DNA from 3 places in the Bacillus sp. H1a genome. Region 2 is predicted to be linked to each of the others. Evidence: riboswitches for the same ligand, from Rfam matches in the RefSeq annotation. Region 2 holds a riboswitch; each other region holds the start of a gene.
The links. A riboswitch is a leader RNA that binds a small molecule or an ion and turns the genes downstream of it on or off. The one in region 2 is predicted to bind cyclic di-AMP.
Positions count from the first base shown of each region.

Region 1: it holds a riboswitch for cyclic di-AMP, as region 2 does, so the genes downstream of both, U860_RS0130520 (APC family permease) here and kdpA (potassium-transporting ATPase subunit KdpA) in region 2, are expected to answer to the same signal.
Region 3: it holds a riboswitch for cyclic di-AMP, as region 2 does, so the genes downstream of both, U860_RS0122100 (hypothetical protein) here and kdpA (potassium-transporting ATPase subunit KdpA) in region 2, are expected to answer to the same signal.

Region 1 covers NZ_AYMH01000132.1:486-6,380, forward strand. The annotation lists gene U860_RS0130495 (hypothetical protein) at 1-1,177, opposite strand, end outside; gene panE (2-dehydropantoate 2-reductase) at 1,353-2,285, shown strand; gene U860_RS0130505 (hypothetical protein) at 2,531-2,911, shown strand; gene U860_RS36935 (hypothetical protein) at 3,002-3,130, opposite strand; cyclic di-AMP (ydaO/yuaA leader) riboswitch at 3,292-3,438, shown strand; gene U860_RS0130520 (APC family permease) at 3,581-5,407, shown strand.
Region 2 covers NZ_AYMH01000028.1:52,858-66,618, forward strand. The annotation lists gene U860_RS0113670 (ABC transporter permease) at 1-334, opposite strand, end outside; gene U860_RS0113675 (ABC transporter ATP-binding protein) at 370-1,308, opposite strand; gene U860_RS0113680 (histidine kinase) at 1,445-2,545, opposite strand; gene U860_RS0113685 (response regulator transcription factor) at 2,550-3,188, opposite strand; gene U860_RS0113690 (RNA polymerase sigma factor) at 3,465-3,953, shown strand; gene U860_RS0113695 (hypothetical protein) at 3,950-4,393, shown strand; gene U860_RS0113700 (hypothetical protein) at 4,386-5,456, shown strand; gene exsE (exosporium protein ExsE) at 5,453-6,409, shown strand; gene U860_RS0113710 (DUF445 domain-containing protein) at 6,440-7,687, opposite strand; gene U860_RS36405 (hypothetical protein) at 7,938-8,105, shown strand; gene U860_RS0113715 (D-serine ammonia-lyase) at 8,173-9,516, opposite strand; gene U860_RS0113720 (XRE family transcriptional regulator) at 9,665-10,210, shown strand; gene kdpA (potassium-transporting ATPase subunit KdpA) at 10,282-11,949, opposite strand; cyclic di-AMP (ydaO/yuaA leader) riboswitch at 12,050-12,192, opposite strand; gene U860_RS0113730 (prolipoprotein diacylglyceryl transferase family protein) at 12,348-13,031, opposite strand; gene U860_RS0113735 (TlpA disulfide reductase family protein) at 13,046-13,600, opposite strand; partial or broken gene U860_RS33320 (cytochrome c biogenesis protein CcdA) at 13,625-13,735, opposite strand.
Region 3 covers NZ_AYMH01000047.1:8,851-22,611, forward strand. The annotation lists gene tenI (thiazole tautomerase TenI) at 1-444, shown strand, start outside; gene thiO (glycine oxidase ThiO) at 437-1,546, shown strand; gene thiS (sulfur carrier protein ThiS) at 1,562-1,765, shown strand; gene thiG (thiazole synthase) at 1,768-2,538, shown strand; gene U860_RS0122090 (thiazole biosynthesis adenylyltransferase ThiF) at 2,531-3,550, shown strand; gene thiD (bifunctional hydroxymethylpyrimidine kinase/phosphomethylpyrimidine kinase) at 3,566-4,378, shown strand; cyclic di-AMP (ydaO/yuaA leader) riboswitch at 4,498-4,645, shown strand; gene U860_RS0122100 (hypothetical protein) at 4,739-5,125, shown strand; gene U860_RS0122105 (hypothetical protein) at 5,143-5,373, shown strand; cyclic di-AMP (ydaO/yuaA leader) riboswitch at 5,632-5,777, shown strand; gene U860_RS0122110 (SipW-dependent-type signal peptide-containing protein) at 5,879-5,983, shown strand; gene kdpF (K(+)-transporting ATPase subunit F) at 5,980-6,060, shown strand; gene kdpA (potassium-transporting ATPase subunit KdpA) at 6,080-7,747, shown strand; gene kdpB (potassium-transporting ATPase subunit KdpB) at 7,761-9,851, shown strand; gene kdpC (K(+)-transporting ATPase subunit C) at 9,869-10,450, shown strand; gene kdpDN (KdpD-like non-kinase potassium sensor) at 10,507-11,661, shown strand; gene U860_RS0122140 (DMT family transporter) at 11,849-12,736, opposite strand; gene U860_RS0122145 (patatin family protein) at 13,038-13,761, shown strand, end outside.

The sequences.
Region 1 (5,895 bases), on a different contig from region 2:
ATTTAAACAAACTATCAAGATTTTGTTTCGCATTTGTGAACAGTATTTCAATATTGAAAAGCTTTCTTAAACGAAAGAAAATATCTTCACTTTGTGACTGAGATACTAATTCTAAAGAAAAATAATTAGCTGTAAACGAATTGATAGAATAAATTAACTTCTCTATCTCATTTGTATCCTGTTCAATATTTAGTTCAGCATAAGCGTTTGCCATTTTTAATAATACAATTTTATGAAATAAGTTTAATAATAAAGCGTAATAAAACTCCCCATACATTTGGCTAGCAAGTTTAGCTATTTTATTATCATCTTCGTTCGTAATACATGTGAAAATATGTTCTTCCATTATGAAATAACGATTAGGAGCCCACCTTTGATAGGCGTGCTGTTTTAAGTAATCATTAATATAAGGGAGATTGTTCGCACTAACATATGGTTTACCATCACTTGTTAATCCAGAAAGACTGGAAGTACGATAAACATCAATAACGTTAAGTTCCATATTTTCTTTTAGCGATAACAAAGTTTGCACGTACATTCTTTGGTCTTCAAAGAAAGGAAAAGTTTGAAAGTAAGAACTTCTTAATCTTTTCTTTTCAAAAAAATCTGTTAAGCCGTTAAATAAATAACCGAAAATGAATTTTTCAACTTGGGAATATTTTTTCCCATCGCATGTTATGCAAATATTTTCGTCCGTTTCATCTCTCGTTTCAAGTACACGGAATCGTGTAGCGAATTCTATTGCGTCTGATAGTGTCATATTTGGAGAGGTGTTAACTTCAGTTCGAATTGTTAGGAACCCAAGTTCATAAGGGCATAGTGTTACATCGATTGAGTGCACTGTGAACGGGACAGAGATTAGATTTGTTGTTAAATGTCCGTTTAAATTGAGATCTTTAGAATAGCGCTGTAATCCTTTTTGATGCTCAGAGCGAGGAAAGAGAATTTTATTTGTAAATGAAAGATAGTATGCTTCCATATTTTGATGTGAAACATGAAACTCCCCGTAATATGTATTTTCATCTTCGAGATGATCGAGTCGAAAGGGCCGGAAATCATTTTTTTGTAAGAAAGGGAACATATTTTGTTCATATCCACTTTTGAACGAAAATGGGAAAATAAATTGAAAAATCGCTGTTGATACATATTTTTCTTCGATTGTTTGTATTGCCTCCATTTACATAGTTTCCTTTCAATATAAGCTATAGAAACAACATGCCCAAATCTGCTTAAAAATAACCACTGTTTTTCACTCGGTTAAGAATGAAAATTCAGCTTATTCATTAGGGGACATGTACAATATTATGTATACTAAAAGTAGTAATATCATGTTTTAAAAAGGGGGATGTAATATGCGCATTTTAGTATTAGGAGCTGGAGGCGTTGGTGGATTTTTTGGTGGACGACTAGTAGAAAAGGGAGAAGATGTTACTTTTCTCGTTCGTAGTAGACGGAAACAACAATTAGAGAAAAAAGGTCTTGTTATCCGAAGCGTTAACGGAGATTTTTCATTTCAACCGAAATTAATAACGAAAGAAGATATCACTGCTCCATTTGATGTGATTTTATTTTCAACAAAAGCATATCACCTAAAAGAGGCAATAGTAGATTTGAAATCATTTGTAGGTGAGAATACAGTCATAATCCCATTATTGAATGGTATGGCTCATTTATCACTATTACAAAAAGAGTTTAGTGAGGAAAAGGTGATTGGTGGTTTATGCTTTATTGAAACGACATTAAATAGCGAAGGGGATGTCGTACAAACTAGTGCTGCCAATAGACTTGTATTTGGGGAAATTAAGCCTCAAGATGTAGAGAGAATGCAACGTATTTCTAAAGTATTTGCGGGTACGAAAGCTAGTTTTGTATTAAGTGAAAATATTTTGCAGGACATGTGGCATAAATATTTATTTATCACCGTAATGTCAGGAGTGACAACATTAATGCGTGCGCCAATAGGGCCGATTCGTGAAAGTGAAGGTGGACGTGAATTTATCCGAAATGTATTTGAGGAATCTATGCAAATTATGAGGGCATTTGGAGCTCCAGTTAAGGATAATATTGTTGAGGAACATATGAAAACAATTGATAAAATTTCTTATGATATGAAGTCCTCTATGCAGCGTGATATGGAAAAAGGTTCGTTCATTGAAGGGGCGCATTTGCAAGGATATTTGTTGGAACTAGCAAAGCAATTGCATATAGATACTCCATTATTGGAAATAGTATATCAAAACTTAAAAGTATATCAAGAAATGTTTTTAAATAAAGAATTGGTATAGTTTATTTGTAGTAGTGAAATGAAAGAAGTATAGAAAAAACATTATTGTTTTTTCTATACTTCTTTCTGTTTTTTAGTGAAGGTAGAAAATGTATGATCGTTCAATGGGGATTTTGAATAATTTAGTGCACGTATAAAAACAGCATTTGATGAAATTGGATGTTTGCTTTTAATACATAGATAAATAAGTGAGTTCTAAAAATGGTGAGTATTGAAATATAAATGTGATGGAAAGGAGAGGGGAGCATGACTATAATTACTTTTTTAGGTTTGTTTTGGGGCTGGATTATATTAATTGTATCCGGAATTCTTTTTATACGGCCATCCGTGTTACGCGAATTGAAAAGGCTAGTTGTGGAAGATAGAGGTTCTGGAATTATGTATGGATTTTTATCAATTTTCTTAGGCGTAAGCACAGTTATTTTGCATAATGTATGGGAGTTCAATTGGCAAGGCTTTGTAACACTTATAGGGTGGCTATCACTCTTAAAAGGGATTTACATTATTTCATATCCTGAACCATCAAAAAAGACAAATTTTGAAGTGCGTGTACTATCTACTCGTATAGTACTTGCAGTTATTTCTGCTTTAGCTATTTGGATGCTTGTTGTAATTTATACGCAATAAATTTATCGGTGTTTAAGAATAAAAAAGTCTGTTTTAAGTTACATTATGTAAAAACAGACTTTTTTAATGTTGTAACTTAGTTCAAATCAATTATCGATTCCTTTTATTTTCTTGTGTAATATCCCGTTCTTTTTCCATATTACCGTATAGATGGTTGATTTCTTTTCTAACTTCATCTAAAAAATAATCTGATAAGATTGGTTTCTTTTTCTTTGACATATGAGCCTCCTAAATGGTTGTAATATTATTAATTATGATTATTTATTCTGGAATCATACATAATCATCATAATTTTTTTAGCTTTTTAAAATTTGAGTTATTTTATGAAAATTTTTATTTACTTTTTAAAAATAAAGGAGTATTATAATCCACAGTTTCAATTTTCTAAATCGCTGAAACTGCATGGTGCGGGGGACCCGTTTAAATGGATTAGTACATAATTCAATGGGGTGAATCCTTGAAAAAGGTAGGGCTACTCATAGGCCCGAATCCGACAGCTAACCTCGTAAGCGTTATATTGAGAAGGAAGGTGGAGCTTGTGCGACAAAAAAATTAATGTCTACAAGTCTATTCGTTATGGCTTGTAGACATTTTTATTTTCTGAAGAGATAGTTTATTGGTTGTGACTAGCAGAATGGTTCGTACAAAATTATTGGAGAGTGGACAGCAGTGGTTTCAGCTATCAAAAAATTTTTAATTGGAAGACCGTTAAAATCAACCGAGTTAGGAGAACAAAAGCTTAATAAAACGAAGGCGTTAGCGATTTTATCTTCTGACGCATTGTCATCGGTTGCTTATGGTCCAGAGCAAATTTTAATTGCATTAGCAGGTCTTGGAGCAGTAGCTTATTGGTATTCTATTCCAATAGCTGTTGGGGTATTAGTATTATTGACAGCTCTTATTTTATCTTATCGACAAATTATTTTTTCTTACCCTCATGGCGGGGGGGCATATGTTGTATCAAAAGAAAATTTAGGGATGAATCCAGGCTTAATAGCAGGAGGATCTTTATTAGTTGATTACATTTTAACTGTTGCAGTAAGTGTGTCTGCAGGTACAGATGCGCTCACATCTGCTTTTCCTAGCTTACATGCACATAATGTAATCATTGCGATTATATTTGTCATATTGATTACTATTTTAAATTTAAGAGGGGTAACTGAATCAGCTTCGATTTTAGCATATCCTGTTTATTTATTTGTTTTAGCATTATTTATACTAATTGGTGTAGGAATATATAATATTTTAACTGGTCAAGTTTCACCGACTTTACATTCGCCAATTGGAACACCCGTTGCAGGAATTAGTTTGTTTTTACTGTTAAGAGCGTTTGCATCAGGAAGTTCTGCTTTAACAGGTGTTGAAGCAATCTCTAATGCAATCCCAAATTTTAAAGATCCTTCTCCTAACAATGCGGCAAAAACATTGCTTGCGATGGGTGCTTTACTTGCCGTTTTATTTTCGGGAATTGTCTTTTTAGCTTACTATTATGGCATTAATCCAAGTAAACAAGTAACGGTTGTTTCACAAATCGCTGAACAAACATTTGGACGTAATTTCATGTACTATTTCATACAAGGTACAACAGCTTTAATATTAATTCTTGCTGCTAATACAGGATATTCTGCCTTTCCATTATTGGCGGTTAATCTTGCGAAAGATAAGTTCATCCCGAGAATGTTTACAATTAGAGGAGACCGTCTAGGGTATTCAAACGGTATTATTATACTTGGGATTGCTTCGATTATTTTAATTGTAGCTTTCCAAGGGAAAACAGAACACTTGATTCCGCTATATGCGGTAGGGGTATTTATTCCATTTACACTTTCTCAAACTGGAATGGTACTAAAATGGCTTCGTGAAAAACCTGAGGGATGGATGTTACGATTAACGATTAATTTAACTGGTGCAGTTATTAGTTTTATCGTTATGAGTATGTTCTTTTTAACTAAATTCGCGCAAGTTTGGTCAATACTTATTTTCTTACCTTTCATTATCTTCTTGTTTCATCGAATTAAGAAGCATTATGATGCAGTGGGTGATCAATTAAGTTTAAAAACTTGTGAGCGAATTGTTCCGATTGAGGGGAATGTAATTGTCGTTCCTGTAGCTGGCATGACTCATGTAGTAGAAAATTCATTGAATTATGCTAAGGCTCTTTCTGCAGATCAAGTTATCGCTGTATATGTTGCTTTTGACAGAGAAGAGGAAAAGAAATTTGAAGAGAAATGGAAGAAGTGGCAACCTGAAGTAAGGCTTGTTACATTACATTCTCATTATAGAAGTATTATTCAACCGTTAACAAAGTTTATTGATACGGTGCAATATAAGGCGAGTGAATCAAATTACCGAGTTACGGTCGTTATACCACAGTTTATTCCGAAAAAAGGTTGGCATAACATTCTTCATAATCAGTCTAGTTTACTCATTCGTGCGTTTCTACTGTATCGAAGAAATGTTGTTATTACGACAGTGCCATATCATTTGAAAAAATAAGAAAAATAAATGTTAGAGATAGCTTCACTTTTGTGAAGCTATCTTTTTGTATGTTCTATGCATAATTGCATATCGGCCTAAAAGATATACTAATATAATTTTATTGTTTGTGGGTTAGTCACGTTTTCTAGTGTGAGTTATGGATATTTCAATTGAGTTAGTCTCTCGGATTTTATTTTGAAATAAGGACATGAGACCTTGAAAATAAAGGGAATAAAAATACTTCTTTACGGTGGATAAATAGCTGTGTTTAAATGACCTTACAGTACAAAATTTGAATGAAAACAAAATGAAATTTCATACTTACGTAGGTTTATTAGTTTAAAACGAATAATATTTTCATGTAATATATTCACTATGTGCATGTGAAGATTGAAAGTTTATACAAGACTATTCATACTAAGCACATATGATAAGTTATGAAATGTTCTATAACATTAAGTGAGTACTGTAAATCGAGAGAGGTGGTTAGTACATGAATCACGATG
Region 2 (13,761 bases):
CACCATCTTTATTTAATTCTACATATGCAGCATAATTATTTTGCTTCACTTCTTCTTTACCATCTATACCTTCGGAAGCTTTTTTAAAATGAATACCCGATTTATCGACTTCTTTCGTAAACGCTTCAAATGATTGAGAAAACGTGCTACTCGCTTCATCTTTATAAAGCACTTGTATATCTTTAATCGAATGACTATCGCTATTAAATGCGTTACTTAACGCTGTTCCTAATACAAGCATAAGCACAATCGGAAATGCCAACATAAAAACTAAAGTTCTTACGTCTCTGAAATCTCTTTTAATGTGCATAACTGCAATATTGAAGATGTTCAATCGATGAACCTCCCTTTTCTATTCTTAAAATCACTTTATTTATCTCGTAAGTTTCTTCCAGTCAATGTAAGGAATACTGTTTCTAAGTTCGGAGCCTGCTCCTCTAACGAACGAATTTCAATGTCATGATTAATAAAGTGTTGAATAATTTTATTTAAATTATTTAATCCTGCATCAGAATTTACTTTAATTACGTTCTCTTCAATTTGAACAGCTTTCACACCATTTATCTCTTTTAATTTTTCAACGTCTAAATTTTCTACTGACTTTACTTCAATCCAAATATCTTTCGTATCTGTAATAATCGCTTTTAACTGTTCTTTCGTTCCTTCTGCAATCACTTTACCGTGATCTACAATTGCTATTTTCGTACAGATTTCCTCTACTTCTTCCATGTAGTGACTCGTATAAATAATGGTGCTACCCATTTCATTTAATTTTCGGACAGACTGAAGGATATAGTTTCTTGACTGCGGATCAATTCCAACTGTTGGCTCATCCATAATAATTAACTTCGGTCTATGTGCAATTGCACAAGCAATATTCAGCCTTCTTTTCATCCCGCCAGAAAAGTTTTTCGGGTAACTTTTATGTTTATCACTAAGCCCCACAAATTGAAGTGCTTCCTCTACTCTCGCTTTTAACTCTGCTCCTCTTAGTCCGTACAATCCGGCAAAGAATTTCACATTTTCATAGGCAGTTAGCTCTTCGTATATTGCTATATCTTGCGGAACAATACCGATGTTCATTTTCGCAAATCGATTATTTTTCTTTATATTTTTTCCTAGTATGCTAATTTCACCTTCATTACTTCTTAACAATCCAGCAATCATATTTATCGTGGTACTCTTACCAGCACCATTTGATCCTAAAAACCCAAATATTTCTCCTTCATTAATAGATAAAGACATATTATCTACCGCGATGAAGTCACCAAATTTTTTCGTTAAATTTTTAATTTCCAATGTGTTCATCATTTCACCCCTATTTCGGTTTCTCTGCTGTTATTATAAACAAAAAGAATGAACCTGCTCAGTGCAGAAGTTCATTCTTTTCACATGAGATTATTCACTTTTTTCATATGAGATGATTCATCTTCGTCCCATTCCCTTATATCGGCAACAACATTGTTACTGAAAAACCACTTGTCCCATCTACAATAATTTTACCGTTTACAGACGCTGTTCTCTCCTCCATCCCCATAATACCGAGACCTTTTTTAACAAGAACTGCACCTTTCCCGTTATCCTTTACTTGAACTTTAATCACCTTGTTCAACACGTGAATATCTATTGAGATGACTGTCGCATCAGCGTATTTCATCGCATTTGTTAACGCCTCCGTAACATTTTCACCGATAATCTTCCACTGAATTGGAGAAATCATATCTAAATTCCCTTTATATACAAATGGAATATTTACATCATGCTTACCGGCAAATTCCTCTATGAATAATTTCATACGATGAATACCAATTTGCTCTGTTGGTGGCTTCATATTTTTTAATGTAATCCGAATGCTTTCAATGCCGTCTTTCGAAATATGGATTGCATTTTGTAATAACTCAGCAGATTTCACTTTATCTATTTCCATTAATCTCTTCGCTGCTTCCATTTGAATAAGTGCACCCGTCATCGAGTGACCAATTTTATCATGAATTTCTTGAGATAATCGATTTCTCTCCTCCAACTTAAATGTGTATTCTGATTGCCTTATGTAATCTTTATTTTCATTTAAACTTTTCGTAAGTCTTTGTATGTCTTTTCTCATTTTATCATTTTGCATTTCGAGTTTTAATAATCGTGCTATATAGCGGTGGGCTATCGTTAAGGAAAAAAAACAAAATGCACTAATAAGTCCATACGTCATTTGAATATCTTCACCTATAAAAATAATAGGAAGGATCATAATGAAAAAGATTAACCATTTCTTTTCTATATAATAAGTTGCAATTTCATATAAGTTCAAAGGTAAAAACAAAATAAAAAACGGATGAATCTTCCACGTAAACAGTATGATTACGCCAACTGACACGCAGATTAAAGCCTTATTGTACGTATCTTTTTTTAATATAGAAATCATCACATTTATAGAAAGATATATAAGCAAAGTAAGTATAATCCACGGTAAGTTCGTAACATTTAAATGAATGTAGCTGAACACTATATATAAAAAGACAATAAGTTTACTTACAGTTAACCAAAATTCCATATCATTAATCTACTTTCCCTGTTAAGTAATAAATCGCAATTTGTGTGCGATGTTCAAGTCCAGTTTTCCCTAAAATAGATGTAATATAATTTGCAATCGTTCCTTCTGATATGAAAAGTTGCTTTGAAATCTCTTTATTCGAAAATCCTTTTGCAATTAATGCGATAATACTAAGCTCTCTTTCTGTGAAAAGGCTCTTATCTATTTTAGACTCCGTTTCTTTATTTTCTAGTAAATTACTCTTAATTTTATCAAGCACCACATCTTGCATAACAGTTTGGCCGTTATATACTCCTTTTATTGCATCACGAATACGCTCCGGATCGTTATTTTTTAATAAATAACCTTTCGCTCCGTTTTTCACTGCGTCCAAAATATATTCATCATCATCAAACGTCGTTAAAATAAGAGGTTTCGTTTTTGTCTCTTCACAAATTAACTTCGTCGCCTCTACCCCATTCATGTTTGGCATACGAACATCTAAAAGCACAATATCAACTTCATGCTTTTTACAATACGCTACAGCCTCTTTTCCATCATTTACAGTTTCTAAAACTTCGAACTCTTCGTATGTATTTAAAATAATTTTCATGCCTTCTCTAATAAAAGAATTATCGTCTGCTATTAATATTTTAATTTTCATATTTGTTAGTATGGACCTCTCCCGACTAACATTCACATCCTTTCTCCGTGTAACATTTCCTACTTGCTCATTATATACTTCTCTCTACCATTTTTTCACACCTTTTTCATATAGCCCTCCTGCAAAAAATATATTATTCTTTTTTTACAACATGTGTAGGGTGACTTATCATTTCTTACGTCTATATAATAGAATGCGTCAAAAAGGAGGGAGAGACCGATTGAGGAAAAACAATTAATTGAAAAAGCACAGCAAGGAAGCGAACATGCTTTTCGTATCCTTGTACAAACATATCGTCATTATATTTTTCAAGTTATCTTTTCTATTTTAAGACATGAAGAAGATGCTAAAGATGTTACACAAGAAGTATTCGTAAAAATTCATACCTCTCTCCCTAACTATCAATTTCGCGGATTAAAAACGTGGATGGCACGTATTGCGACTAATCACGCTATTGATTATAAGAGGAAGAAAGCTAGAGAACACGAAGAACTCTCCTTATGTAAAGAAACTGAGGAAAATATAAAATCCTCTCATAACATTGAAGCTTTACTATTGACGAAAGAGCAAAAATTATTGATTGCTCAAAAACTAAGAGAACTTCCGGAAAATTACCGTGATGTTGTTCTCGCGCATTACTTAGAGGAAAAAAGCTATCAAGAAATTGCTTTTCAGGAAAACATCGAAGTGAAAACAGTCGAAATGAAACTGTATAGGGCAAGAAAATGGATTAAAAAACATTGGAAGGAGGAAGAGTTTCTATGACGCATTATACAAAAGAGGATTGGAGCAATTATACGCTAGATCTTATAGCTAGCAATGAACGTGAGTCTATGGAAGAACACCTTTATGAATGTGATCATTGTTTAGCACTTTATATGGAAAGTATTGATGAACAACACGAAAACCTTCCAATGATAAGTGATGATTCATTTACGAACGAAGTTATGACGCAAATTAATTTTGAAACGCTACAACCTAATGAAAATATAAAAACAAACTCTCTAAAGCGCACGATTATTCATTACATAATTGCAACTGCGGCTACAATTATTTTTATGGTAAGTGGTTTATTCCACTCTATTTTTACAGCGACATCAAATTTCGAGAAATCTTCAAAACATAATGAGACTTCTATCTCACAACAAATTGTAAACAAAGTGGTAGACACATCAAAAAAGGACGGAGGTTCAGAGCATGAATAAAAATCCCTTTTTAGCACTTGTATTAGGGCTAATTCCTGGGCTTGGACATTTATATTTAAAAAAGATAGGACGGTTTATTTTATATAGCGGAGGAGCTTTATTACTATTTATTGCTACAGCAGGTATTACAGTTCTCTACGGAGATCATAAAATTATTTTTCTTCTCCTATTTTTATTTACAGCTTTATGGACAATCAATTTAATTGACTTAGTCATTACTCTTATAAATCAATCACAAAAACAAGATGCAGAACAAAATCTAGAAACTACTAAAGAAAGTGAAAGATTTTATATCATTCTCCTATCAATCATCCCTGGACTTGGACATTTTCAGTTAGGACTTATGCAGCGTGGTCTTACATTTTTAGTTGCATGCACAGGCCTAGGTAGCATGATTGTATTTGTTACATTACTAACTCATCAAGAAGGTTTCCTTATTTTCCTTATTACGCTACCTGTTTTATGGATTTATAACTTCTTTGACGTTGTTCAGCAACTACAGAAGAAAGAACGTGGTGAGCAACTAGATGATCGTACTATTTTCGAAGATTTTGAAGAACATCGAGAACTAGGCAAGAAAAGTAAAACATTCGCTTCTATTTTGGCAATGTTCCCTGGAGCAGGACATATGTATTTAGGCTTGCAACGCCGTGGTCTTCAGCTTATGGCAGCCTTTTTACTATCTATTTATTTACTCGATTTATTAAGACTCTCTGCGTTTTTATTTTTAGTACCAATTATTTGGTTTTATAGCTTTTTTGACACATTACAGCAAACAGCAAAATATGGAAAAGAACGTGTAAATGACGAGCCTATTATCGATTATTTCATAAATCATCAAAGATGGATCGGCATTGGGTTAATAGCATTAGGTGGTTATTATTTATTAGATCAAACACTCCTTCCTATTTTGGACAACTATTTTGCAACTATATTTAATATTCATCTTAGCGAACTGTATTATAGATATTTCCAAACATCTATCGTTGCGCTCCTTTTAATTGGTGGCGGCTTTAAATTGTTACTTGGAAATAAAGAAAACAAAGGTGGTACAAAAGAATGAGAACATGGCGCGTTGGAACATTTTCAATGGGGCTTTCTATTATTGCATTAGGTTGCTTCTTACTATTTTCAGTTATTAAAGGTACTCAAGTACTAGATACATTGACAGCGTGGTGGCCTGTTTTACTTATCATACTTGGTGCTGAAATTTTACTATACCTTCTATTTTCTAAGAAGGAACAATCATTTATTAAATATGATATTTTTAGTATTTTCTTTATCGGAGTTTTAGGAAGCGTTGGAATTGCTTTTTACTGTTTATTATCAACTGGATTACTAGAAGAAGTTCGTCATTCTATTAACACAACTAGGCAAACGAGTAATATTCCAGATGGACAACTTGATATACCTGAATCTATCAAAAAAATCGTAGTGGATGCGGGGCAGCATCCACTAACGATAGAGGGAAATAATACAAATCAAATTCATCTATTTGGAACATATGAAATGACGACGAAAGCAAATGAAAAACTAAATTTAAAACGAGAGGATTTCCTTTCAGTTCAAACAGCTGGAGAAACGATGTATATAACTTTAAAATCATTACCGGTTCAGCATACGTTATTTAACTCTTCACCACAGGTGAAACCAACACTCGTTCTTCCACAAAATAAAAATGTAGAAATTCGTGCTTCAAATAACGAACTATCTCTTTATCCAGGTCAATTACAAAATAATTGGTTTGTACAAAACAGTTCAAGCGTATCTGTTCATTTAGCAAAAGAAAGTGATGTTTCTTTAACAGCCGTAACAAATCAAAAAGAAACTCATGGAAACACACCTTGGGAACAAGTAGAAGATTTAACGAAAAAGGAAGATAATACTTCAGAAGACAATCCTGAATTAAACGAACAAGAACATTGGTATAAAAACTCAATTAAAACAGGAAATGGGACGTATAAATTAAATATTGAGAAGGCTTATAATTTAAATATGAGCGTTATCGAAAAGTAAAAAACCTTCCACATTTGTGGAAGGTTTTTCTCAAATAATCGCTTTAATTCCTTCTAACACTAATCCAATCATAAAGCCACAAACAGCCCCGTTCACACGGATCCACTGCAAATCTTTACCAACATTATTTTCAATCATTTCAATTAATGTTTTATCATCTAACTTATCAAGGTTTTCTTGCACAAGCTTTCCAATTTTCGAATGGTTATTTTCAACAATATTAACAACTTGTTTTTGTAACCAATCTTCTATTTTTTGAACAGTCTGTTCGTCTTCTTTTATTTTATTCATTTGTGTTTGTAAAAATGGAATAACATATTTATCCGCAAATTCTTCATTGTTTACAAAGGTAACTGCTCTTTGTTGTACTTGCTCTAGCATCTCTTTTATTTTGTCAGTAGCATTCCAATTGGCAATCCATTTTTCTTTCCAATTCTCTAATTCCTGTAATAAAGCTTCATTTTCTTTTACATTTATAATTTCTTGACGAATTTTCGCTAATATAAGTTGTCTCGTACTATTATCAGCATCTTGTAAGCTGTTAATATTGCTAATGATAAACTTCTGCAAAATGCCGCCAATTTTATCTTCATCTACAATATTCATAAACGATTTCAAAGTAAACTGTAAGAATCCATCTACTTTTATATTTTCCATCGCCTTCATTCCTAAGCTTCCAAGCTGGTAACGTGCTTCATCTTGTGCTGTCCAATCTTTCACTTTTACTAATATGTAATCAAGTGTATGTTCATCATATTCTTGCACAACTAATTGATCAACAAGCACTTGTAAAATGTTACTTGTATTAATTGTATGCAAATACGTTTTTAATTCTTTTTCAATAATAACAGCTAGCTTTTCCGTATCTATTGTAACAATAGCTTTCTCTGCAATCGTTACAATCCCCTTTTTCACAGCATCAGACTGCAACTCTTTTTCAGCAATTTGCAGTACCATTTGTGCTAGCTGCATTTCTTTTACTTTACTTGTAATACTTTCTTTCGTCAGCCATTCATTTTCTAACGTAGAAACGAGCCCCTTTGTTACCCGCTTCCGATTTTTAGGTAATAATGCTGTATGTGGAATCGGAATTCCCAGCGGATGACGGAATAAAGCTGTAACTGCAAACCAATCCGCAAGCCCACCGACTAATCCTGCTTCAAATCCCCCTTGTATAATTTCTCCTGCTACCGTTCCTTGAAAAGGGATAGAAGCCGCAAAGCCTACCCCCATAACTCCAAGCGAAATACCTGCTATATATTTTGTCTGTAATGACATTGTATACACACATCCTCTTATTATATAAAATAAAGCTTTTTTATTATATTTAATCAATATTAGCAATCCTTTATATCTATACTATAAAGAACTAGGGTGAAAATAACAAAGTTTTTATAATGATTCATATAAGTATCAAAAAATATATGGGCTTTATTTAGAAATGTTTTATTATCTTTATTACTAGTTAATTAATATTGGTTTTGAAGAAGAAATTATATTTAGAGGATACCTTTGGCCAAGGTTAGTTATCTTATTAGGAAAGCTTTGGGGAACATTTCTTACTTGTACATTTTCCGGAATTGCTCATTCATTTATGCCTATTATTTTAGGTAACACTTCTAAATGGCTAGGAGACTGGATAGGACTGGCCTTGTTGGACATTTGCTATACGCTTTTATTTTTACACTCGTCATAATAATTTACTCCTCCCTATTTTTTAAACATTCCATATAAATAAAAGAAAAATGAGGCTGTAAATAGCCTCATTTTTCTTTTAACATTAATTCCACACCTTTTTTATAATACCCACTCATTACTTCTTCTGGAACCATGCTCCCACCAGTTCCCCACACAATATGTGTGCCTTTCTTTACCTTTTCCGTTAACTGATGTTTTTGTAAATACTCATTTTCAACTTTACATACATTTAACGGACCTATCATACCTGCTAACGCAGAAGGCTCTAAGTATATGTTTTCAGTATCAGCCAGTTCTTTTAACAATCTATACAACTCTGCATCGCTTACTGTATAATTCCCGCTCAAAAACGGTTCCATCGTTTTACCGACAAATCCTGATGGTCTTCCTACCGCAAGTCCATCAGCATCTGTTACATTATCAATGCCGATTTCTTGAACGGAAATTTTATCGTGAAGCCCCGTCATTAAGCCTAGTAGCATACATGGAGAGTGCGTAGGCTCAGCAAAGAAACAATGAACATTGTCTTTATACAATAACTTTAAACCGAATGCTACTCCACCAGGGCCCCCACCGACTCCGCACGGAAGATAAACGAATAAAGGATGTTCTTCATCTACTACAATTTTTAACTCTTCTAATTGTTTTTGCAAACGAGACGCTGCTACTGCGTATCCTAAAAATAAATCATGTGAATTTTCATCATCAACAAAATAACAACTAGGATCAGCATCTGCTTGTTGACGCCCTTCTTCTACCGCTTTACTATAATCAGCTTCATATTCAATAACGTTTACATTTTTGCTTCTTAATAAATCTTTTTTCCATTCTTTTGCGTCTGCTGACATATGAACAGTCACATTGAAACCTAATTTCGCACTCATAATACCGATGCTTAGTCCTAAATTCCCTGTAGAACCTACTGCAATTGAATACTTCGCAAAAAACCCTCTAAATCTATCACTATCTAAAATTGAATAATCATCTTTCTCTGCTAACATTCCATGCTGCAAAGCTAATTGCTCAGCATGTTTCAGCACTTCATAAATGCCACCTCTTGCCTTTATTGACCCTGATATTGGAAGATGACTATCACACTTTAATAATAATTCTCCTAAAATAGGTTGCCCGTAATTTTTCTCTAAAGATTGTTTCATAGAAGGTATTTTCACTAAAGGAGATTCTATAATTCCGCTCGTTTCTTGCGTTTCAGGAAAAACCTTTGCAATATATGGTGCGAAGCGTTTTAACCTCTCTTCTGCATCTTTTACATTTTCTTCATTAAGCGGTGAACCTTTTATCGCCGTTTCATACTTTTTCGTATTCGAGTTCACCCAAAATACTTCTTCCGTTGCAATAAGGTTGTTTAATAGTGGGTATCGTTCTTTTAATGCCTCTATCTCCTTCATTCCTCTTCCTCCTCATATCCTTGTAGCTAGCCATACAATAAATTATAATTGAATTAATTTTAATATAGTTTAACACAAAATTCAGTTTTAGTTAATTTTAATTTAATTTATTTAAATGTAATTTAATAATTATTAAGGAGAATTTATAATGGAAAATATAGATATTGGTAAAAAAATTGAAAAACAAAGAAAAGAAAAAGGGTTAACTAGTAAAGAACTAGCAAAGTTGGCTGAAATTACACCATCTATGCTTAGTCAAATTGAACGTGGTTCGGCTAATCCTTCCATTCAAACATTAAAGGTACTCGCAAAAGCTCTTGATGTTCCAACATTTAGTTTTTTACTTGAAGAAACAAATACAGACGATTTAATCGTTCGTTCTAATAAACGAAAAAAAATGATTATTGATAATTTATCATATGAATTGTTATCGCCTGATTTCACAGGAAATTTAGCAACAGCAATTATGACTGTTCCTCCAAATACTTCTTCATCAGAAAATCTTTTAGAACATAAAGGAGAAGAATTAGCATTCGTATTAGACGGAAAAATTACATTGTATTTAAACGACGAGGAATACATATTAGAAACTGGTGATAGTGTAAAAATACCGGCTTATTTAAAGCATAAATGGGTGAATCAATTCGAGAAAAATGCAATTGTTTTATTTTCTGTTACTCCGCCGATTTTTTAGTTCATATTATGAAAATGAAAACTGGGTAATCCTAAAAAACACGGATTACCCTTCTTTATTACATGATATAGTTAAATTATCGTTAAAAATTCAGCAATTGGGCCAAGTACGAGCACTGGTAAAAATGTTAATGCACCTACTATACATATTGTCCCTAACAAAATCCCGCCAAATAAACGAGTATCAGTTTGAAAGGTTCCTATCGTTTCAGGAATAATCTTCTTCTTTTTAAGCCCTACTGCAACAGCAAGCATTGTAATGATTCCAAAATACCTACCAATATACATTACAATACCAGTTGAAAGATTCCAAAACGGTGTATTATCTTTTAACCCTTCAAATCCAGATCCATTATTAACAGCTGACGACGTATATTCATATATTACTTGAGTTAAACCGTGAAAACCAGGATTGGAAATGGCATCCGTTCCATGATAAGTCGAAAAAGCAATTGCCGCCGCTCCAAGAATAAGTAATGGCTGAGATACAATCGTAATCGCGATTAACTTCATTTCTTTTCCTTCCAATTTCTTATTCAAAAATTCCGGTGTACGGCCGATCATCAATCCTGCTAAAAACACAGCAATCATCGCATACATGATTATATTCATAAACCCAACTCCAATACCACCAAACACTGCTCCTAAAAGCATATTTACAAGCGGGACCATCCCTCCAATTGGCGTTAACGTGTCATGAGTCGTATTGACCCCACCAGTACCAGAGGCACTTGTAACATTCGCGTAAAGAGCTGAAGAAATAACACCGAGACGCGTTTCTTTCCCTTCCATATTTCCTTGTGAGCTTTCTAATCCTAATTGATTTAACAGCGGATTCCCCTTTAATTCAGTCGTAGCAAGAACCGAGAAACCAATTATAAAAAGAATAAGCATTGATATAAAAAGCATTCGTCCTTGCTTTCGATTACCGACCATTCTCCCATATACAAATGGAAACGCCATTGGCATTAGCATTTGTAATACCATCTGCAACACATTACTGACCATATTAGGATTTTCGAAAGGGTGTGCAGAAACCGTTCCAAAAAATCCGCCACCGTTGTCACCTAGTTCTTTAATAGATAATAAAGAAGCTACCGGCCCGCGTGGAAGCTCTTGTATTGTTCCTGCTACCGTTTTCACAGTTACTGTTGGATCAAGGGTTTGCGGTACTCCTAATAATACAAATAACAATGATGTTATAAACGCAATCGGCAGAAGTACACGTATAATAGATTGAACAAAATCAACAAAAAAGTTCCCAATTCTTTTCCCAGCCAATAGACGAATAAATGTAATACCTACCGCCATTGAAGTTGCTGGAGCCGCGAACATCATAAACGTTACGCCTATCATTTGAGAAAAATGCGATAAACTACTTTCACCACCATAATGTTGTAAATTTGCATTCGTCATAAACGTAATCGCTGTATGAAAAGCTAAAGTAGGTTCTAATCCTTCAAAATGATTAGGGTTTAACGGCAATATTCCTTGTAACCTAAAAATAGCATATACGACTACAATAAAAGAAAAATTCGTCATTAATAAGCAAAAAATATATCTTTTACCACTTTGACTATGACCTTTAACTCCAGTCACTTTAAATAATACTGTTTCTATCGGTCCAAATACTTTTTGAAATGAATGATGCTTTTGAAAAGCGTTATATAAATAATCTCCCATAGGTTTTGCGATTAACACGAATAGAACAATTGTAATTAGACTTGTAAACCAGCTCATTCTTTTCTCCCTCTCTTTAAGAATACATATTTTCATTTTTTGCTACTAAGAGAATAAAAAAAGAAAACACTAGGTTGCACCTAGTGTTTTATATACACAAGTCCCCCCTCTCAAAACGCTGACGAGGTTAGCTGTCGGATTCGGACCTTGAGATTAGCCCTACCTATAAAAAGGATTCACCCCTAATGCCATATGCACAAATTTGGTTCCCCCGCTCCATAATGGATTAAGCGATACATATTCGGCTGCCAAATACAAATTGAGCTATTCTGTCTGTAAATATACTCCTCTGAATTGTACTTGTAAAGAGAGAAATATAATTCTCTTTTTACAACAAACTATTACAAAATAACTATTAAAAATAGCCATGCACGGATGCTCTCCGTACATGGCTATTTTTATTTTTTTGGCACTAACAAAATACCTAAACTAATAACACAAAAACTCATTATTTGCTGTATAGACAGACCCAATAGAATCGAGTTTTGTTCACTAATTAGCGAAAGGAGTATATGAGCTATTCCTTCACAGATTAGAAAGAAGCTTATATTCTTTCTATTTCCTAATCTTTCATTCTTTAACCATAACGAGCCTATTATACAAAGTGCGAGTACAATTTCATACACGAAAATAGGATGATATAAAAATTTAGATTCATATATTTTCACACCCCAAGGCACTGTAGTTTGTACACCTAATTTTTGATGAAATAGAAAATAAAAAATAATACTCATGCATAGTCCAAAAGGCAATGCATCAAGTAAAATACGAAGCGAAAATTGCTTCTTTTTACTTTTCCAAACAATGTATATACTTGCAATTATGCACCCCACTATAATGTGCTGAATACTTCCTACAGCTAATAACGCTTGCAATGGCGATCCTATTGCCCATACTGGATTTAAAATTGCCGGTGCAAATTTCCATACAAATACGATGATAAGAAAAGCATTTGTTACAACATCCATCATTTTTTCATATGATACATTTTGGTGCCTCATCTTTCGTTTCATCAGTATAAATCCAAATAGACTTCCTATTATAAGCGATACTGGTTGTAACCTCACTATCCACTCCATCACTATAAAATCCCCTCTTAATTCTCAATTAATTTCTTAAACTTCTCTTCTAATTGATCTGGAGGTAATACCCCTCGTGCTTGATCTGCTATAATTCCATCTTTATTAACAAAAAATGTCGTTGGTAACGAGAATACTTTATAATCAATTCCAGCTACTCCATCCATATCTAATAGAACAGGAAATTTAAATCCGTGACGATCTGCAAATGCGCTCGCTTCTTGTACTGGATCCCCGATAGTTGCATTTACCGCAAAGATTTCAACATCCTTCTTATATTTATCATACAAACGAACTAAGTCAGGAGCCTCCATTTCACATGGGCCACACCATGATGCCCAAAAATTAATAATATATGGTTTTCCCTTTGCATCATTTAACGAATAAAGCTTTCCATCTAATCCTTTTAATGTTATGTTCGGCGCTTTAAATCCCACTTGTGGTAATACTTCTTTCTCTTGTAACTCCGCTTGTTTCGCTTTTCTTTCTTTTTCTTCTTTCTTAGTATTATAAAAGTTAACTCCTGCCCAAATTAGTGCCCCAGCTAGTATAATAGCAATTAGTTTCTTCACTTTTCTTCCTCCTCATTTCTAAAATCCTGTAATATATGATAAATAAGATGGATATAGCGGTAAAGAACATGGTGATATAAATGAAAGTACCCCTGTCCCTACTACTAGCCAAATTGTTAGATCCGCTGCATTCATTTTATTCCTCCATATTACACTACAAA
Region 3 (13,761 bases), on a different contig from region 2:
AAAATAGTGATAAATGATCGAATTGATATTGCTATTCTATTAAATATTCCACGTGTTCAGCTAGGGTATCGAAGCGCAGATGTAAAGTTAGTGAAAGAAAAGTTTTCTTATTTGCATGTTGGTTATTCAGTACATTCTTTAGATGAAGCGATAGTGGCATTTAAAAATGGAGCGGATTCGCTCGTTTACGGTCATGTATTTCCAACGGCTTGTAAAAAGGGTGTGCCAGCAAGAGGATTAGAAGAAATTGCTCATATGGCAAGGTGTTTATCAATACCAATCACCGCAATTGGTGGAATCACTCCTGAAAATACAAACGATGTTCTTGCAAATGGTGTAAGTGGCATTGCTGTTATGTCTGGGATTATAAGCAGTAGTAATCCGTATAGCAAGGCGAAATCTTATAAGGAATCAATAAGAAAGTGGGCGGGAAAACATGTGTAAGAAGTATGATGTAGCGATTATTGGCGGAGGTGTAATTGGCAGTTCAATTGCACACTTTCTAGCGGAAAGAGGGCATAAAGTAGCGATTGTAGAGAAGCAAGGAATCGCATCTGAAGCTTCGAAAGCAGCAGCTGGTTTGCTCGGTGTTCAGGCAGAATGGGATGAATATGATCCGTTGTTTGAGCTTGCTAGAGAAAGCCGTGCTATATTTCCACAACTTGCAGAAGTTTTACGTGAAAAAACAGGCATCGATATTGGGTATGAAGAAAAGGGAATTTATCGCATTGCCCAAAATGAAGATGAGAAGGAAAGAATTCTTCATATTATGGATTGGCAACAGAAAACAGGCGAAGATTCCTACTTTCTAACAGGGGAGCATTTGCGGGAAAAAGAACCATTTCTTTCCGAGTCAATTATAGGGGCGGTATATTACCCAAAAGACGGTCATGTTATTGCACCAGAGCTGACGAAAGCATTCGCACATTCCGCGGCATTTTCTGGAGCTGACATATATGAACAGACAGAAGTGTTTGATATTCAAATTGAAAACAATACGGTGACTGGAATTGTTACAAGCGAAGGTGTAATCACATGTGAAAAAGTCGTTATCGCTGGAGGTTCATGGAGTACGAAATTACTACATTATTTCCATAGTGATTGGGGTACATATCCAGTTAAAGGAGAAGTTGTTGCAGTAAGAAGCAGGAAGCCTCTCTTGAAAGCTCCTATTTTCCAAGAGCGGTTTTATATTACGCCAAAGCGCGGTGGCCGTTATGTAATTGGGGCAACGATGAATCCTCATACGTTTAATAAAGCTGTGCAGCCAGAAAGCATAACTTCTATATTAGAGCGTGCTTACACGATATTGCCTGCTTTAAAAGAAGCAGAGTGGGAAAGTACGTGGGCTGGGTTAAGACCGCAGTCTAATCATGGAGCTCCTTATATGGGAGAGCATGAAGAAATAAAAGGTTTATATGCTTGTACTGGGCATTATCGAAACGGTATTTTATTAAGTCCTGTTTCCGGTCAGTATATGGCTGATTTAATAGAAGGAAAGCGAGAAAATCATTTGCTAGATTCATTGCTTCCTAAATCGGTTTAGAAAGGGGATGGAAGTTTGAATTTAAAAATTAATGGTAAGCAAATTGAAATACCAGCGAGTGTAAAAACAGTAGCTGAGTTACTTACACATTTAGAATTAGATAAAAGAATCGTTGTAGTAGAGCGTAATAAAGATATTTTACAAAAAGATGATCATAAGGATACATCTGTTTTTGATGGAGACCAAATTGAGATTGTAACTTTCGTAGGAGGCGGTTGATTATGTTAAACATTGGACCATTTTCATTTCATTCTAGACTTTTATTAGGAACAGGGAAATTCTCTGATTTTGATGTGCAGCAAAAGGCAATTGACGTTTCTGAAGCTGAAATTTTAACATTCGCAGTACGTCGTATGGATATATTTGATGCGAAGCAACCTAATCTATTAGAGAAACTTGATGTGAAAAAATATACGTTACTACCAAATACAGCGGGAGCAAAAAATGCTGAAGAAGCTGTTCGAATTGCAAAATTAGCAAAAGCTTCTGGACTTTGTGACATGGTAAAAGTAGAAGTTATTGGTGATGATAAAACGTTATTACCTGATCCGGTAGAAACATTGAAGGCATCTGAAATGTTATTGGAAGAAGGATTTATCGTTCTTCCATACACATCTGATGATGTTGTATTAGCGCGTAAATTACAAGAACTTGGTGTACACGGGGTTATGCCAGGAGCATCACCAATTGGTTCAGGGCTTGGTATTGTAAATCCATTAAATTTAAGTTTCATTATTGAACAAGCAACAGTGCCAGTTATCGTTGACGCTGGTATTGGTAGCCCAGCTGATGCAGCATTTGCAATGGAATTAGGGGCAGATGGTGTGCTATTGAATACGGCTGTATCGGGAGCAAAAGACCCTATTAAGATGGCACAGGCAATGAAGTTAGGTATTGAGGCAGGGCGCTTAGGCTTTGAAGCGGGTCGTATTGCACGTAAGCGTTGTGCAACAGCAAGTAGCCCTTTAGAAGGAATGAGCGTAGTTGAATAATCGATATTCTCGCCAAGAGCTATATTCTCCAATTGGAGAAGAGGGACAACAAAAGATAGGAGAAAAGCATGTACTTATTATCGGTGCGGGCGCACTAGGTAGTGCAAATGCAGAGATGTTTGTAAGGGCTGGTGTTGGTAAGGTGACAATTGTTGACCGCGATTATGTGGATTGGAGTAATTTACAAAGGCAGCAATTGTACGCGGAGCGTGATGTAGAGAATAATCTTCCGAAGGCTATAGCGGCAAAAAAACGTCTAGAAGAGATTAATAGTGAAGTAAGAGTCGAAGCTCTCGTTCAAGATGTAACGGCTGAAGAATTAGAAGAACTCGTTACAAATGTTGATGTAATAATTGATGCAACTGATAATTTTGAAACACGTTTTATTGTGAATGATATATCGCAAAAATATTCTATTCCGTGGATTTACGGAGCGTGTGTAGGTAGTTACGGTCTTTCTTACACAATTCTTCCTGATAAAACGCCATGTTTATCTTGTTTATTACAATCGATTCCGCTTGGCGGGGCGACATGTGATACAGCGGGGATTATATCACCTGCTGTATCTCTTGTCGTTTCTCATCAAGTAACAGAAACACTAAAACTGTTAGTAGAAGATTATGAATCACTTCGAAATGGGCTTGTGTCGTTTGATGTATGGAAAAATGAATATTCATGTATGAATGTGCAAAAGCTTCGGAAACATAATTGTCCTTCATGTGGTGAGGATGCATTATATCCGTATTTAAATAAAGAAAACACTTCAAAAACAGCAGTTTTATGCGGGAGAAATACAGTTCAAATTAGACCACCTCATAAAGAAGAAATGGATTTTGAACAATATAAAGAATTGCTGAATGATCGCGTGAATGATTTGAATGTAAATCCATATTTATTATCATTTTCTGTTGGAGAAAAGAGATTAGTTGCCTTCAAAGATGGCCGTGTACTTGTGCATGGAACGAAAGATATAAGTGAAGCAAAAACAATTTATCATCGCTATTTTGGATAGAAAAGGATGAGTGAGATGAAAGTAAATAAAGCTTTAACGATTGCAGGATCTGATAGCGGAGGCGGCGCTGGAATTCAAGCAGATTTAAAAACTTTTCAAGAGCTTGGTGTGTATGGAATGACAGCTATTACAGCAATTACTGCTCAAAATACGCTTGGCGTTCAAGGGGTATATCCTGTTTCTTTAGAAGGAATTACGGAACAGCTGAATTCAATTGGTATGGATTTAACACCAGATGCTGTGAAACTAGGAATGCTATTTAGCAGTGAAATTATTCAAATTGTGGCAGAACACATTAAGAAATTTGGCTGGAATAATATTGTGCTAGACCCTGTTATGATTGCAAAAGGTGGCGCTTCATTATTACAACAAGAAGCAGTACACGCATTAAAAGAATATTTATTGCCATTAGCTACTGTTGTAACACCGAATGTTCCTGAAGCAGAAGTGTTAACAGGACTAGAGATTCATAATATAGAAGATAGTAAAGAAGCTGCGAAAGTATTGCATGAATTAGGAGCTAAATATGTTCTTATGAAGGGCGGACATGCAGAGTATCAAGGTAATAAAGTAATCGATTTACTCTTTGATGGTGAGCAGTTTATCGAATTTAGAAGTGAAAGAATTCCTTCGAAGCAAACGCACGGGAGCGGGTGTACATTCGCGTCTGCAGTTACAGCAGGACTTGCTAAAGGATATTCAATTGAAGAGGCAGTTCAAGAGGCAAAACAATTTATTAGTATAGCGATTGAAGAGCCTTTGAATATTGGAATTGGTCATGGACCGACGAATCATTTTGCTTATAAAGTGAATAAGACACATGTATAAAGACATGAAAAGCTAGTTTTTTAACTGGCTTTTTTTCTGTTTACTTTTTCAAAATTTAAGAGTAATATATCAGCCAGAATCTGTTTTTTATTTCCGTATTATGTGGGGATAATGGATTATTTTGTAATACGCTGAGTCCAGATTTATGGAGCGGAGGAACCAATTTGTGCGTCGTCACTAGGGGTGAATCTTTCAATTTTGAAAGTAGGGCTACTCTCAAAGTCCGAATCCGACAGCTAACTTCGTAAGCGTCTTGAGAGAGGACGGTGCCATGATGGATACATCACTTCATCGGTCTGATTAGTATAGGAGAATATCAATCTATGTTTAGATTCTTTTATGCTAAGGAGGATGAGGTATATGGAATTAACACTTATTTGTGTTGGAGAAGAAAATAAAGTAAAGAGTTTAAGAGAGCTAGTAGCATTTCAGCATGAGTTAATTATTTTTACAGCAAATGAAGAGATAGCAGCTGAAGTTAGAAACTATGGATTTGATTCGACTTATAGCTGTAATAAGGAGCAGGATTTTACTAGTATTTGCGAGTGTATTAAGAAGGTGATTTTGCTCGGAGATGAGCTTTCAATAGTTAGTTTCTTCACAGAACGTATTCGTTTTTCTTTTCAAGCGCCTATTACTGTTGTCACAAGGAATAAACGATATCCGGCCAGGCTCTATGAAACAATTGGAGCTAAAATTGTCGTGTTTACAAACTGTGATAACATTTCGTTTTTATTTTTTGAATAGGGCGGGAGGAAGCGAAGATGAAAGTATTACTACTTGGAGATATAGCGAATCGTTGGGCGGTATCGGTAGAGCGAGTTCAAGAATTGGTAGTGCTCGATCCGATTTTTCCGAGGCCATATATAATATTGCCATCGAAAGATGCTTTATATTTAAAAACAGATATTATCGAATATGAGCAGCTACATGCAGAATTGTCACAAGTTTATATTCGCGGGAGAAATTTACGTGCATTTTTACGAGGAGATTAAGCATTGAATAAAAGAGCGAATGCTGAGTGCAACAAGCTATGCACTTTATGTAATTCGCTCTTTTTATTTCATATTTAAAAGATCATTTCTATGAAAAAGAAAGAAAAGACAAGAAAATAGATGAAAGAACATTAATAACGTGTAATGTAAGCGTTTAAATAATAAAATATTTTCTTATTTAAAGTAATTTGCCTCTTTACAAGTTAAATATAGAGGAGTATATTTACTCTCATAAATCATTCATAAAATTTCCAAAAAAACCTAAAATCGCTGAGTTCCAGAAATGGAGCGGGGGAACCAATTTTGTGCATCGTCACTTGGGGTGAATCTTTCAGTTTTGAAAGTAGGGCTACTCTTTAGGCCCGAATCCGACAGCTAACCTCGTAAGCGTTTAGAGAGGAGGTTTACTTTTTGTTGTTCATTTTTTGAACACTGAGTAGAGCTCAGTGTTCTTTTTTAATATTTTAATGGTAAATTTTTACAAGAAAAGAAGTGAGGGATAGCTATGTTAGATGTTGTAATGATCGGGATATTTGTTGTATTAGTTGCATCGATGGCAAGTCTTGCAAGTTGGTCAGATAAAGTTGTGAAAGAAGGGAAGCAATCATGATGATTGCCTTATCGGTTATTGTTGCAGCGATTACGGTGTACTTAGTGTACGCATTATTAAATCCAGAAAAGTTTTAATTAGGGGGAATCATTCATTATGATTTGGGTTGCAGTTGTTATTACAATGCTCTTGTTTATTTTAGTAGCAAAGCCAATGGGGATTTATTTAGAGAAAGCCTTTCAAGGTAGCAAGACGCTAGATAAAGTATTCGGGCCTTTTGAAAAACTTATATTTAAAATTACAGGGGTGAAACAATACAATCAAACGTGGAAGCAATACGCATTATCACTAGTATTGTTAAATGGATTTATGATTGTCGTTGTATATTTCATTTTCAGATTACAAGGTGTGCTGCCGCTAAATCCAGCGCATATTGCAGGGATGGAGCCTACGCTCGCTTTTAATACAGCAATTAGTTTTATGGCCGATACAAACTTACAGCATTATAGCGGTGAAAATGGTTTGTCTTATTTATCACAATTAATCGCCATTACGTTTTTAATGTTTGCAGCACCAGCAACGACTTTAGCGATTGTTATGGCATTTATAAGAGGGCTTGCTGGAAAAGAACTTGGGAACTTCTTCGTTGATTTTACGAGAGCTTTAACGAGAGTTTTTCTTCCAATTGCATTTATTGCGGCGTTAGCCTTTGTCGCACTCGGTGTACCACAAACGTTAGACGGGGCAGTTACAGCACATACGATTGAAGGTGCAAAGCAAAGTATATTACGTGGACCAGTTGCATCATTCGTTTCAATTAAGGAACTTGGGAATAACGGTGGTGGATTTTTCGGGGCAAACTCAGCGCATCCATTTGAAAATCCAGGACAAATCACTAATATTTTACAAATGATGCTTATGATGTTATTGCCAACAGCACTTCCATTTACGTACGGACGAATGGTAGGAAATAAAAAACAAGGACGTATCCTTTTCGTTTCACTATTTATGGTGTTTTTACTAGGGTTTATAACGATTACGACATCTGAATTAAACGGGAATCCAGCGTTAAATGGAATAGGTATTGAACATGTGCAAGGAAGTACAGAAGGAAAAGAAGTACGATTCGGAACAGTATTCTCTTCACTTTATGCGACAGTAACGACAGCTGCTGAAACAGGGGCAGTTGATACGATGCATGATACGTTAACACCAATTGGTGGTTTAGTTCCACTCGTAAATATGATGTTGAATACAGTATATGGCGGCGTTGGAGCAGGCTTTATCAATATTATCATGTATGCAATTATTGCAGTCTTTATATCTGGATTAATGGTCGGACGGACACCAGAGTTTTTAGGTAAAAAGATTGAAGGTAAGGAAATGAAATTAATTGCAGTAACGATATTATTTCATCCGTTACTTATTTTAGGATTTTCAGCATTGGCTCTTTCAACAAATCTAGGAACAGATGCCATTTCGCATTCAGGTTTCCACGGTTTAACGCAAGTTGTATATGAGTATACATCGTCAGCTGCGAATAACGGATCTGGATTTGAAGGTTTAGGGGATAATACACCGTTTTGGAATATTACGACTGGTTTAGTTATGTTTTTAGGACGCTATTTCAGCTTAATTACGATGCTAGCTGTTTCCGCTTCACTGAAGGAGAAAACGGTCGTACCAGAAACAGTCGGAACATTCCGTACGGATAATAGTTTATTTGGTGGCATCTTCATCGGAACGATTGTAATTGTCGGTGCGTTAACATTCTTCCCGATGTTAGTATTAGGCCCAATTGCAGAATTTCTTACATTGAAGTAATGGAGGGTAAATGATGAAGCCGGTAGTAGTAAAAGAAAAACAAGTGAACGAGTCACAAATACATGTTATAGAAGATGAGGTTAGACAAGCGAAAACGCTGGATCGCGATATCGTGACGCATGCGATAAAACAATCCTTTGCGAAATTGAATCCGAAAGTAATGATTAAGAATCCTATTATGTTCATTGTGGAAATTGGATTTATAATTACGTTACTTTTATCCTTTCTTCCAAGTAGTTCGAGTAGCGTACCAGGGTGGTTTAATATAACAGTTTCTCTTATTCTATTATTTACAGTTTTATTTGCTAACTTTGCAGAAGCGTTAGCAGAAGGGCGTGGTAAAGCGCAAGCCGATTCTTTAAAACAATCGAAGAAGGATGTGTTTGCAAATATTATAAAAGAAAATGGAGACATCGTTCAAGTTTCAGCAACTGAGCTGAAAAAAGGTGACATTGTTATTGTAAAACAAGGAGAAATGATTCCGAATGATGGTGAAGTAATTAAAGGATTGGCGTCTGTAGATGAATCTGCAATTACAGGGGAGTCAGCTCCTGTTATAAAAGAAGCAGGTGGCGATTTTTGTTCAGTAACAGGCGGAACGATGGTCGTAAGTGATGAGATTACAATTGTAATTACAAGTAATCCTGGTGAATCATTTATTGATAAAATGATTTCTTTAGTAGAAGGAGCTGCTCGTCAAAAAACGCCGAATGAAATTGCTTTAAATACAGTATTAACGAGTTTAACTCTAATTTTCTTAATCGTTGTTGTGACGTTGCCGATCTTTACAAATTATTTAGGATTTCAAATTGATACAGCTGTACTTGTGGCATTGTTAGTTTGTTTAATTCCAACGACAATTGGTGGGTTATTATCAGCGATTGGTATTGCTGGGATGGACCGCGTGACAAAGTTTAATGTATTAGCAATGTCAGGGAAAGCAGTAGAAGCTGCGGGCGATATTAATACAATCATTTTAGATAAAACAGGTACGATTACTTTCGGGAACCGGATGGCACATACACTACTCCCTGTAGGAAATGAAACGATTGAGCAGGTAGGGAAATGGGCTGCGATTAGTTCTGTTTTAGACGAAACGCCAGAAGGTCGATCTGTTATAGAGTATGTGCAAGCAAAATCAATATCATATAATAGAGAACTTGCAGAACAAGGTGAATTTGTTCCGTTTAAAGCAGAAACGAGAATGAGCGGTGTTGATTTACAGGATGGAACGAAAGTGAGAAAAGGTGCTGTTGGTGCCGTTATTGAATGGGTTCAATCACAAGGCGGAACGATTCCAAAAGATGTGAATCAAAAAGCAGATTTAATTTCAAAAGAGGGTGGAACACCACTTGTAGTTGCAGTAGATGATCGTATTTACGGTTTAATTTATTTAAAGGATACAGTAAAACCTGGTATGCGTGAACGTTTTGAACAATTGCGCCAAATGGGGATTAAAACGGTTATGTGTACAGGTGATAACCCATTAACAGCAGCAACAATTGCAAAAGAAGCAGGGGTAGATGAATTCGTTGCCGAGTGTAAACCAGAAGATAAAATTGCGGTTATTAAAGCAGAACAAGATAAAGGGAAACTTGTAGCAATGACAGGTGATGGTACAAATGATGCTCCGGCATTAGCGCAAGCCGACGTTGGATTAGCGATGAATAGTGGTACAACAGCTGCGAAAGAAGCGGCAAATATGATCGATCTAGATTCGAATCCAACTAAAATTATTGAGGTTGTAGGAATCGGTAAGCAATTGTTAATGACACGTGGTGCGCTAACGACGTTTAGTATTGCGAATGATATTGCGAAATATTTCGCGATTATTCCAGCGATGTTTACACTTGCGATTCCGCAAATGGAAGCATTAAATATTATGGAATTAACATCACCGCTTTCAGCAATCTTATCAGCATTAATATTTAATGCAGTCATTATTCCGTTACTAATTCCGTTAGCGATGAAAGGTATTGCATATAAACCGATGAGTTCTAATGCACTGCTTAGCCGAAACTTACTCATTTACGGGCTTGGCGGAGTTATCGTTCCATTCATTGGAATTAAAGTAATTGATATGATTGTCGGCTTGTTCATATAAGGAAGAGGGGAAGAAAGATGGCGAAAAGACAAAGTATACTTTCACCAATTATTCGTATTACTTTTACATTCTTAGTCTTGTGTGGACTTGTATACCCGCTAATTGTAACTGGTATTGCGCAAGCGGTAATGAAGGATAATGCGGATGGAAGTCTTATATATAATGATAAGAATGAAGTAGTTGGTTCAAAATTAATCGGTCAAAATTTCACAGATCCACGTTATTTTCATGGGCGTGTCTCTAGTATAGAATATAAAGCAGAAGCATCAGGGTCTAATAACTATGCACCGTCTAATCCAGATTTAGCGAAACGAGTAGAGAAAAGTATTGCAGATTGGAAGGTACAAAATCCAAGTGTGCCAGTTACAGAAGTACCGATTGATTTAGTAACAAATTCAGGTTCAGGACTTGATCCGGATATTAGTCCACAGGCAGCTTACGTACAGGTGGATCGTATCTCGAAATTAACAAATATTCCGAAAGAAAAGCTTGATCAGCTTATTAAAAATCAAACAGAAGGCGCTACACTCGGTTTATTTGGAGAGGACCGTGTAAACGTCTTAAAGTTAAATTTAGAATTACAGAAACTAATAAAATAGTAACAGTGCTACCTCAATCTAATGGATTGAGGTAGCGTTGTTTCAAAAGAAAGGTTGTGCGTGTCTTGTATGCAGATGACTATAAACCAACGTTTCAAAGGCGAACACCGGAAGAGTATTTAGAATATATTCGTCAGCAAAATCGTGGAAAGTTAAAGCTATACGTAGGGGCTGCTCCAGGAGTAGGGAAAAGTTATAAAATGCTCTTTGATGCTAGAGAAATGCAAAAAGATGGTATTGATATTGTAATTGGTTTAATTGAAACGCATGGAAGAAAAGAGACGGAAGAAGCAATTGCTGATTTAGAAAAAGTTCCTTTAAAAGAAATAGATTATAAAGGGAAAGTATTTTATGAACTGGATGTAGAAGGAATTATAAAGCGAGCACCACAAATCGTTGTTGTTGATGAACTCGCGCATAGTAATATTCCTGGTTCTAAACATAAAAAACGGTACATGGATGTTCAAGAATTGCTAGAGGCTGGTATATCAGTATTATCCGCGTTTAATATTCAACATTTAGAAAGCGTTCATGACATTGTAGCTCAAATTACGAACGTCAAAGTACGAGAACGTATTCCGGATTTTATTTTGCAAAAAGCAAATGAAATTCAACTCGTTGATGCAACACCTGAGGTATTAAGGAAGAGATTAATAGATGGAAAGATATATAAGGAAGAAAAAATTCAGCAAAGCTTACAAAACTTCTTTACGCTTAATAATCTAGGGGCACTAAGGGAATTATCGCTTCGTGAAGTTGCAGATGATATGGATGAAAAAATTAGTCAAACAGTTATAGAGCCGATTGGCGTGAAAGAAAAGATTCTCGTTTGTGTACAATACAGTTCAACAGCAGAGAAATTAATAAGAAGGGGATGGCGCATGGCTGATCGGTTAAACGCTGAATTGTATGTCTTAAATGTAGAAAGGGAAAATATAGATTCTATTTCAGCAGGGAAAAAGCAAACAATTGAAGAGTGGAAATCCTTGACGAATCAATTTGATGCGAGCTTTGTATTAGAAGAAGCGAAAGGGAGAAAGCCAGCTGATGTTATTATTGAAGTCGCGAACAGACTACAAGTAACGCAAATTTTACTCGGACAATCAGCAAGAACACGGTGGGAAGAAATAAGAAAAGGTTCTATTGTAAATGAAATTATGAGACAAACGAAGCATATTGATATCCATATCGTTGCTGATCAAAGAGCTTAAAATAGAGACCTCCTTTCGGGAAGTCTCTATTTTGCTTTTTACTTATTTTCTTTTTTGTAGAGTATGGGGATTTTATTCCCGTGAGAGAAAGACATTCACTTAGAAGTAGACCTAGGTTAAGAGAATGAAAATAATATAAACGAAGCCCCTCAACGTGGATGTATATTTATCTATCTTGGCGAAATATTTATTCCATATTTTTCTTATAATTGAGTTTTAATAAACTTTTAAAATCTAACTCAGCAATTAATACACTTAATAATATGAGAGTTGCACCTAAGTAGCCTTTAAGTGTGAGTGTTTCACCCGTGAAAAAGAAGGCAAAACCGGCTGAAAAAACGGGTTCTAGTGAAAAGATAAGACCTGTATGTGTGGGAGTGGTATATTGCTGGGCGATAACTTGAACAATGAAAGCTACTGCTGTGCAAAATATACTTAAGGCTAAGGTGATTAGCCATGAGTCAATAGTGCTTGGAAGTTTTGGGGTTTCTATAATGAATGAAAAAATAAGACTAAATAGGCCAACAAAGCCGAGTTGTATTACCCCAAGAGCAATTGAATTCACATGTTTCGTTACTGTGCCCGTAATGATGACGTGAATCGCATAAAATAAAGCAGACAATATGCAAAATATATCGCCGTTACCGATCTTAAATTCACTATTTAATGTTAATAATCCGATTCCTATTATCGTTAAAACAATTCCTAATATAACTTTCTTTTCAGGAATGTGCTTTAAAAATATAGATGATAATATTGGAATGAAAATGACAGTGAGACTTAGTAAGAAACCTGCATTAGAAACACTTGTATACTTTGTACCGAAAGTCGCAAAAATATAAACTATAAATAAAACAGAAGCTAATATAAAAGCATATTTTACAGTTTTAAAATCAATTTTGAATAAGTGTTTGTAAAATATTAAACCTGATAAAAGAAAGGCAATAATAAATCGTAATGCGATTAAATTATATTCTTCTATGTCATCAAGGCCAACCTTTGTAAGTAGGATGGATGCACCCCAAAAAAATGTAACCAGTAGTAGCATTAAATCAGCTTTTAATTGTAATTTCATCCCTATTCCCTCGTTATCTATAATTTGTAATTTCATCCCCATCATCTTATTATATATTTTAATTTCAATTCTGAATATTTAAAATTAAAAAATTTGGGATTATTTATAATAATTCATTTAAAGAAGTCGTAGCGATATTTCGCTAGCCTGATAGTGATGTGGTGCTATCATTAGGAAGAAGAAATTCTTTTTTTTCAAGCCTTTTAAATATAGTTTCTGAAAGAACTCATATATAATAGAAAAAGATACTTAACATAGTGAATAATTAAAGAGTCAATATATAGAAAGAGGAGAGAGTAACATGCTTGAAAATACGGGGTTAGTATTAGAAGGCGGCGGTATGCGCGGAGTATATACTGGTGGGATACTAGAATACTTTATGGAACAAGATTTATATTTTCCATATGTAATCGGTGTATCAGCTGGTGCTTGCCATGCAGCGTCGTATCTTTCCAGACAAAGAAATAGAAATAAAACAGTAAATATTGATTATGCATCACATCCACAGTATTTATCGTATAAAAACTTATGGAAAAAGCGTCAATTATTTGATATGGATTTCATTTTTCATGAAATTCCAGAAAAGCATGTACCGTTTGATTTTGAAACATACTTTAATAGTCCAGAGCGTTTCCTTGTAGGAACAACAGATTGTGAAACTGGACAACCTGTTTATTTTGAAAAAGAGGGAACGAATGATGATGTGTTAAATTTATTGCAAGCGTCTAGTTCATTGCCATTTATTGCACCGGTAGTAGACTACCGAGGTAAGCAATTATTAGATGGCGGGATTTCTGATCCGATTCCAGTTCGTAAAGCACAGGAAGATGGATTTAAAAAATCAGTCGTTATTTTGACGAGAAATCATGGTTACGCGAAGAAAAAATCAAAGTTTGGCTGGGTTGCAGCAAAGGCTTATAAAAAATATCCCAACCTTGTAAATACGATGTTAGCTCGTTATGAAGTATATAATGAAACACTTCACTACATTGAAAGAGAAGAACAAGCGGGTAATTTATTTGTTA